Acidithiobacillus ferrooxidans ATCC 23270: one gene and its partner. The main gene of each other region encodes a partner of the protein of the gene in region 2 in a complex. Links are inferred from orthologs where the notes say so. Each region holds a gene or a part of one and is shown on either strand. Other genes may lie near its edges.

The links.
Region 1: the proteins of AFE_RS10020 (region 2) and dapF are in contact, whole or in part, in a solved structure (PDB 5YGU), measured with the Escherichia coli proteins. The link is inferred for Acidithiobacillus ferrooxidans ATCC 23270 from one-to-one orthologs.

Annotation. Positions count from the first base shown.
Region 1 is NC_011761.1:2,440,608-2,443,802, reverse strand. What follows is about bases 265-3,138. They hold dapF (diaminopimelate epimerase), read right to left. Parts: upstream 2,198-3,138; coding sequence 1,331-2,197; downstream 265-1,330. Other genes in these bases: AFE_RS12585 (porin), read left to right, coding at 2,544-3,138; AFE_RS16550 (hypothetical protein), read right to left, coding at 1,153-1,329; AFE_RS12600 (DUF484 family protein), read right to left, coding at 469-1,152; AFE_RS12605 (tyrosine recombinase XerC), read right to left, coding at 265-475. Also shown: more of AFE_RS12605, read right to left, coding at 1-264; more of AFE_RS12585, read left to right, coding at 3,139-3,195. UniProt on the Escherichia coli protein: Involved in the succinylase branch of the L-lysine biosynthesis and in the biosynthesis of the pentapeptide incorporated in the peptidoglycan moiety. Catalyzes the stereoinversion of LL-2,6-diaminopimelate (L,L-DAP) to meso-diaminopimelate (meso-DAP).
Region 2 is NC_011761.1:1,925,561-1,928,768, forward strand. The notes cover bases 322-3,208. They hold AFE_RS10020 (RNA pyrophosphohydrolase), read right to left. Parts: upstream 2,084-3,208; coding sequence 1,559-2,083; downstream 322-1,558. Other genes in these bases: AFE_RS10015 (serine hydrolase domain-containing protein), read left to right, coding at 322-1,534; AFE_RS10025 (NUDIX hydrolase), read right to left, coding at 2,171-2,614; AFE_RS10030 (pseudouridine synthase), read right to left, coding at 2,611-3,208. In the rest of the region: AFE_RS10010 (putative glycoside hydrolase), read left to right, coding at 1-221; more of AFE_RS10015, read left to right, coding at 176-321. UniProt on the Escherichia coli protein: Master regulator of 5'-end-dependent mRNA decay.

The DNA of each region.
Region 1 (3,195 bases), 510 kb from region 2 along the record:
CCAGTTCGCTGACGCGCAGGGCGCTGGAGTACAGCAGCTCCAGGATCAGTTGATCCCGCAGCCCGGTGAAATCCTGCGGTGCCGCTTCCGTGTCGGATATGGCGGGTTGCATCAGCAGGCGGGCCTGATCCACCGTCAGCCAGTCGGGCAGGCGCTGCTCCGCCCTGGGCATGGCGAGCCCCGATACCGGGTTGCGCAGTTCGGGCGCATCCTGCTGCAGATGGCGATAGAGGGCGCGTAGCGCCGCGAAATGTCGGCGCAGGCTGCGAACGGACACTCCGCGGCTGCGCTCCGCCAGGAGGTAGGCGCGCAGGCTGCCGCGATCCATCTGCGCGATCTCCGTCTGCCCGCGCTGTAGCGCAAACCGCGCCCAGGCATGCAGATCGCGGCTATAGGCGCTGATCGTGGCCGGGCTGACCCTGCCGCCCTGCCGGAGCGTTTCGATGAATTGGGCAATGGCGGTTTCGATCAGCATGGGGCCAGGCAGCGATCCAGTGCCGCCGTGACCAGGCGGGCAATCTGGTCGAGCAGGTCGGCCCCGGCGTCCTCGGCATAGCGGTCGGGGTGCTGGCTGCCGAGCAGAATCCCTCCTTGCAGATGCCGACCGGCAAGCGGGATCAGGGCGAAGGACGCCAGTCCCGCCCCTGCCGCGCCGAAGAGGGTGCTGCGCAGGGTCGGGCTCAGGGCCAGCCCGGTTGCGGCGCGCAACAACGGTAGGCCGTTCAGAATCTCCTGAAAATCAGCCTGCTCCAACGGTAGGAACTGGGGCAGTCCGGCCACGGGTGCGCGGGCGATCAAGGCCATTTCCTCCACCTGAAAACCCTCCCGCAGACGGGTGATGACGGTATTGACGGTCGTGGTACAGTCGGGTGTCTGCAACAGTTCGGTAGCCAGATCGGAGAGGTGCAGGCCGAGTGCGGCATTCTGCTGGGCGGCACCCAGCAGCGCGCTGATACGCTGATGCAGCCGGAGGTTTTCTTCGCGCAGCACCTGCGCCTGCCGCTCCAGCAGGGACGAAGCGGAACCACGTCCGACATGGGGCAGGGTCAAGGTGTGGAGCAGGTCTTCCTGATCCCACAAAAATTGCGGATGCTGACGGAGATAGGCCAGGACCTGATCCGCCTGTGTTTCCAGTTCAGGCTCCGTAGCCACTCAGTCATCCTCCCAGTGGGTGTCACTGTAGCGTTCCGAGGCACTGTGGACCTCCAGTGCGGCGATCAGGCGCGCCAGCGTTTCACCTTCCTCATCATCGAGCTTGTGCAGAAAGGCCAACGCGGCCGTATCACTGTTCAAACCCTTGGCAACTGCCTCCAATATCGTATCCTGCATGTCATGATCCCTCTTCAATGTGCCTGATCTTTGCCGGCAACGGCCAAACCCCGTCGAAAACCACCTGCGCCGGACCGGTCATCATCACGGGATGCCCAGGACCCGCCCATTCGATCTCCAGAGTGCCCCCGGGCAGGGTCACCGCCACCGCATGATCCAGTTCATCCCAGCGGATGCCCGCCACCACGGCCGCACAGGCATTGCTGCCGCAGGCCAGGGTTTCACCCGCGCCGCGCTCCCAGACCCGCAGTTGAATATGGTTGCGGTCGCGGATTTCCATGAAGCCCACGTTGCAGCGCTCGGGAAAGGCCGGGTGTGTTTCGATGCGCGGACCCAGAGTGGCCACCGGGGCCTCCGCCGCGCTCGCGACACGCAGCACTGCGTGGGGGTTGCCCATGCCAACGGCGGCGATGCGCAGGGTGTGCTTCCCCGCGGACAGCAGGTATTCGGGGGATTCTTCATCGGCGCGGAAGGGGACATCGGCGGGGACGAGTCGCGGAACACCCATATGGACGGTGATATTTCCGTTTCCCCGGTGATGCAGGATCAGCCGCCCCGTCCGAGTCTCGACGGTGATGATGTCCTTGCCGGTGAGCTTGGCGCGGCGCACGAAGACGGCAAAACAGCGGGCGCCATTGCCGCACTGCGCCACTTCAGTGCCATCGGCATTGAAGATGCGGTAACGGAAGTCGCAATCGGGGGATGCGGCGGCCTCCACCAGCAGGATCTGATCGCAGCCGATGCCGAAGTGGCGGTCGGCGATGGTGCGGACCATCTCCGGGGGTAGATCGACGCGCTGACGGATGCCATCAAAAACGACGAAGTCGTTACCCAAGCCCTGCATTTTGGTAAAACGCAGGGCGGACAACGCAGAATCCGTATGGGAATGGTTCATGCCATGAGTTTAGCAATGTCTGTCCAGGGAGGACAGTGCGCGTCAGCGTTTTTTAATTTGGCTGGGGGACGTGGATTCGAACCACGGTTAGCGGAGTCAGAGTCCGCGGTCCTACCGCTAGACGATCCCCCAAAACAGGGGCGAATGATAGCCGTGGCCGAGCATCTGTGTCAAACGTGGACCTCGATAAGCATATCGGTGTATAAAATTGGCGGCGCGTTGCAAAAAAGGTGTTGTGGAAATGTTGCAACGTGTTCACAGCGGTGCTATAACTTGTACTGTAGTATTTGAAACACTGCTCTCGAGGAGGAGCCTAGTCATGAAGAAGAATCTCGTAGCTTTGGCCGTCGCAGCGGCTTTTGTGGTTCCCGGCGTTGCTTTCGCCGCAGACACTTCCAACGCGGATACCGGCCCTGTTGTGTTCGGTTACGCCCAGATCACCGGCGCCCAGCAGTTTGGCACCGGCCCCGGCAGTTCCAATGGCCTCATTTTTGGTGCCAACCGCATCCGTCTGGGTTTCAAGGGCGAAGCGGTTCCCGGCGTGACCTATTACATCCAGGGCGCTTATGACGAGGCAGGTCTCGGCAACGCAAACGCTCTGTTCCCGAAAACCGCTGGCCTGCTCAACAACGGCCTCGGCGGCAATATCGGAGGTGGCGCTCAGGCACAGTTGATGGATGCCTGGATCAACTTTGCGCCGGTGCCCTTCGCCCAGTTGCAGGTCGGCAAGTTCAAGACCCCGGAAGGTCTGGAATATACCGGCACCGCGGGTAATGAACTGATGTTCATCTATCGCAACATGAACCAGTCCCTGCTGCCCGGACGTTCCGCCGGCGCCATGCTCCATGCCGACGACGTGATGGGTACGGGCATCGGCTATGCCGTGGGTATGTTTGACAACACTTCGTTGGATCCCGCTACGGTATATAGCAATATCAATACCTTTGGCGGTGGTCAGAGCGGACTCCTCA
Region 2 (3,208 bases):
GGGGCGAGGAGATCGCGGCGCAGATCGATGCGGCGCAGACTTTCGGATCGGACGGATGGATGTTGTGGAACCCCCGTAATGTCTATACTACGGCAGGACTCCCTTCGAAGTCGGGGATGGTGACAACCATTCGCGAAGGCCACCTGAGCAATCCTGGAGGGATCGGGACGGGAATATGTTCACGCAACACGCCAGTAAAAATGACGCATCTCGCGCGCTGACCTGGAAAGGCGCCCTATGGGCTCTGGTGTTCTTCGTCTTGCTGTGTACGGGCATCTTATCCGCCCAGGCGGGTGCTGACCCGGAAAGGCTTCATCGGGCGGACTTGTCCGGCATCGCACAGATCGTTCAGAAGGAGATCCAGAGCGGCAGGATTCCCGGAGCCGTCGTACTCGTGGGCAACGAGGGCCGGATCGTCTACCGCCAGGCCTTCGGCTATGCCGCGCTGTGGCCCGAAAGAATCCCCATGAGTGTCGGGACACTGTTCGATCTGGCGTCCCTCACCAAGGTCGTCGCGACCACTACTGCCGTGATGCAACTCGTGGAACAGGGAAAGTTGGCGCTTGACACCCCCGCGGCCCGGTACTGGCCGGCCTTTGGGGAGAACGGCAAGGAAGCCATTACGGTACGGGAACTGCTCACCCATTACTCGGGGTTGGCCCCAGACCTCAACCCGAGAACCCCATGGCGCGGTTACCGGGGGGCGCTTGGGGCAATCATCGCGGAAAAGCCGGTGGCGGCGCCCGGCAGCCGTTACCTTTACAGCGATATCAATTTCGAGGCCCTCGGCGCAATCGTTCAGCGGGTTTCCGGCGAGTCGCTCGATGTCTACTGCGCAAAGCACATCTTCGGACCGCTGGGCATGCTGCAAACGACTTTTCGTCCACCCGCATGGGAACGATATCGCATTGCGCCCACGGAATACCTGGGTGGTAAACTGCGCTGGGGCAAGGTGCATGATCCCACGGCCTACCGCATGGGAGGGGTCTCGGGCCACGCCGGACTGTTTTCCACCGCCGGTGATCTCGCGATTTTTGCGCAGATGCTTCTGAACGGTGGCGCCCTGCATGACATTCGAATATTGGACCGGCGTTCCGTAGGGCAGATGACCGTCCCCCAATCCCCCCCCGGAAAGGTGCGGCTGCGCGGGCTGGGCTGGGATCTGGCCGCGCCCTTCGCTCCCAACCGTGACGACCTCCTGCCGGTGGGCGCCTATGATCACACCGGCTTTACCGGGACGCTCCTGTGGATCGACCCGGTATCCAGAACCTATGTGATCATCCTGACCAACCGCGTCTATCCCTTCGGCAAGGGCAACGCCGGCCCTCTCAGGAAAGCGGTGGTCCAACTGCTTTCTTCCCATCTCGGCCCCCTGACTGACGCCGAGGTGGAGGCCAGCCGTCCGCGCCTTGGCCGCTATTATGCGCTGGTAAACCGGCCAGATGTGGGGCCGAGCAAGGTGCAAACCGGCATGGGAGGCCCGAAACGCCACTATGTGCAGCAGTTTTCGGGTAATCGTCCGGTGCGTGGATAGATCGTCCGTTACTGCGTAAGGCGGTCAGCGGTTTCCAACAACCGGATGTCGATTCTCGGAACGGCAGGGATCGGTCATGGGCGGCGGATTCATGTTGATCAGCGGCGCCAGTTCCTGCAACGCCTGCCAGTAGACGCGGCGTTTGAAGGAAATGATTTCATTCACCGGCATCCAGTAATCCACCCAGCGCCAGTCCTCGAACTCCGGCTGCCGGGTGCGCAGATTGATTTCCGCCTCTTCGCCCTCAAAACGGAGTAAAAACCAGATCTGCTTCTGCCCGCGATAGCGGCGCCGCGAGACGCGATGGCGGGCGCAGGGCACTTCATAGCGCAGCCAGCCCCGCGTCCTTCCGATGATGCAGACCTTGGCGGTCCCCACTTCTTCTTCCAGCTCACGGAACATCGCCTGCTCCGGCGTTTCTGCATAATCGATGCCGCCCTGGGGAAACTGCCAGGCATTTTCACCCCGGCGTTTGGCCCACAACACCTGGTTCTGTTCGTTACAAATGATCATGCCCACATTGGGGCGATAGCCGTCTGCGTCTATCATGTTCATCGTCTCTGCCGATGCCTTTTATATTGGCAATATAACACGCTGCAGGGCCAGCGTCAGTCCAATTTCGCCTCCAGGGCGCCTTCAGACCATGTGCAGCAGTTCCAGCGGATAGCGTTGGCCCGCCCGATAATCCGCCATGCAGCGCTGGACCATGACGCTGCGCATCTCTCCCTCGCGCGCCGCCATCTCCTCCGGGGTCAGCCATACCGGACCGATGATGCCCGCATCCAGCGCGCGGCTCGTGTCCCTGGTGCCGAGGTGTCCGCCGAAGGCGAAGCGCAGGTAAGTCAGGTTTTTCGCAGGATATTCCCAGTGATAAATACCGGTCAGATATTCCGGCCGGAAGAAGTGGCCGGTTTCCTCCAGGGTTTCACGGGTAACCGCCTCCAGCAGCGTTTCACCAGGATCCCAGTGGCCGGCAGGCTGGTTGAAACAGCGCCGCCCATCTACCACCTCTTCCACCAACAGGAAACGGCCGTTCTCCTCTGCGACGGCGGCTACCGTCACATGGGGTGTCCAGATCATGGAATTTCCTCCGTCATACGCTCTGCCACCGTGAGTTCACGCCACTGACCGGCCGGGAGATCGTCCAGCAAAAAAGGGCCGTAGGCCTCCCGATGCAGAGTCAGCACGAGATTATCCAGCGCCGCGAACATCCGGCGGACTTCATGATAACGCCCCTCCGTCAGGGTCAGCCGGACCTCGCGCTCTGTCAGGCAGTGCAACGCGGCAGGGCGACAGGGTGTGTCTTCACCGTCCAGCATCAGGGTTCCCGCGGCCAGGATGTCCGCCGCGTCACTCCGCAACGGCTCCTGCAGGGTCACCCGATATACCCGGGGAATGGCACGGCGGGGGCTCGTCCAGTGGTGCAGCCAGTCACCGTCATCGGTGAGCAGCAGGACCCCACTGGTCTCCCGGTCAAGCCGACCGACACTGCTCAGCGCTGGTCGCCGATAGCGCCAGCGCAGGGGAAAATCCTGATAGATGGCGCGGGGATCATCGTGAGCACAGACCTTCCCCAGAGGTTTATGATAGAGCAGATAGAAAGCATGGGGATGATCAATGGGCTCCTCATCCACCCAAACCTCGGCCGCATTCACCTTGGCAGACGCCTTGCGC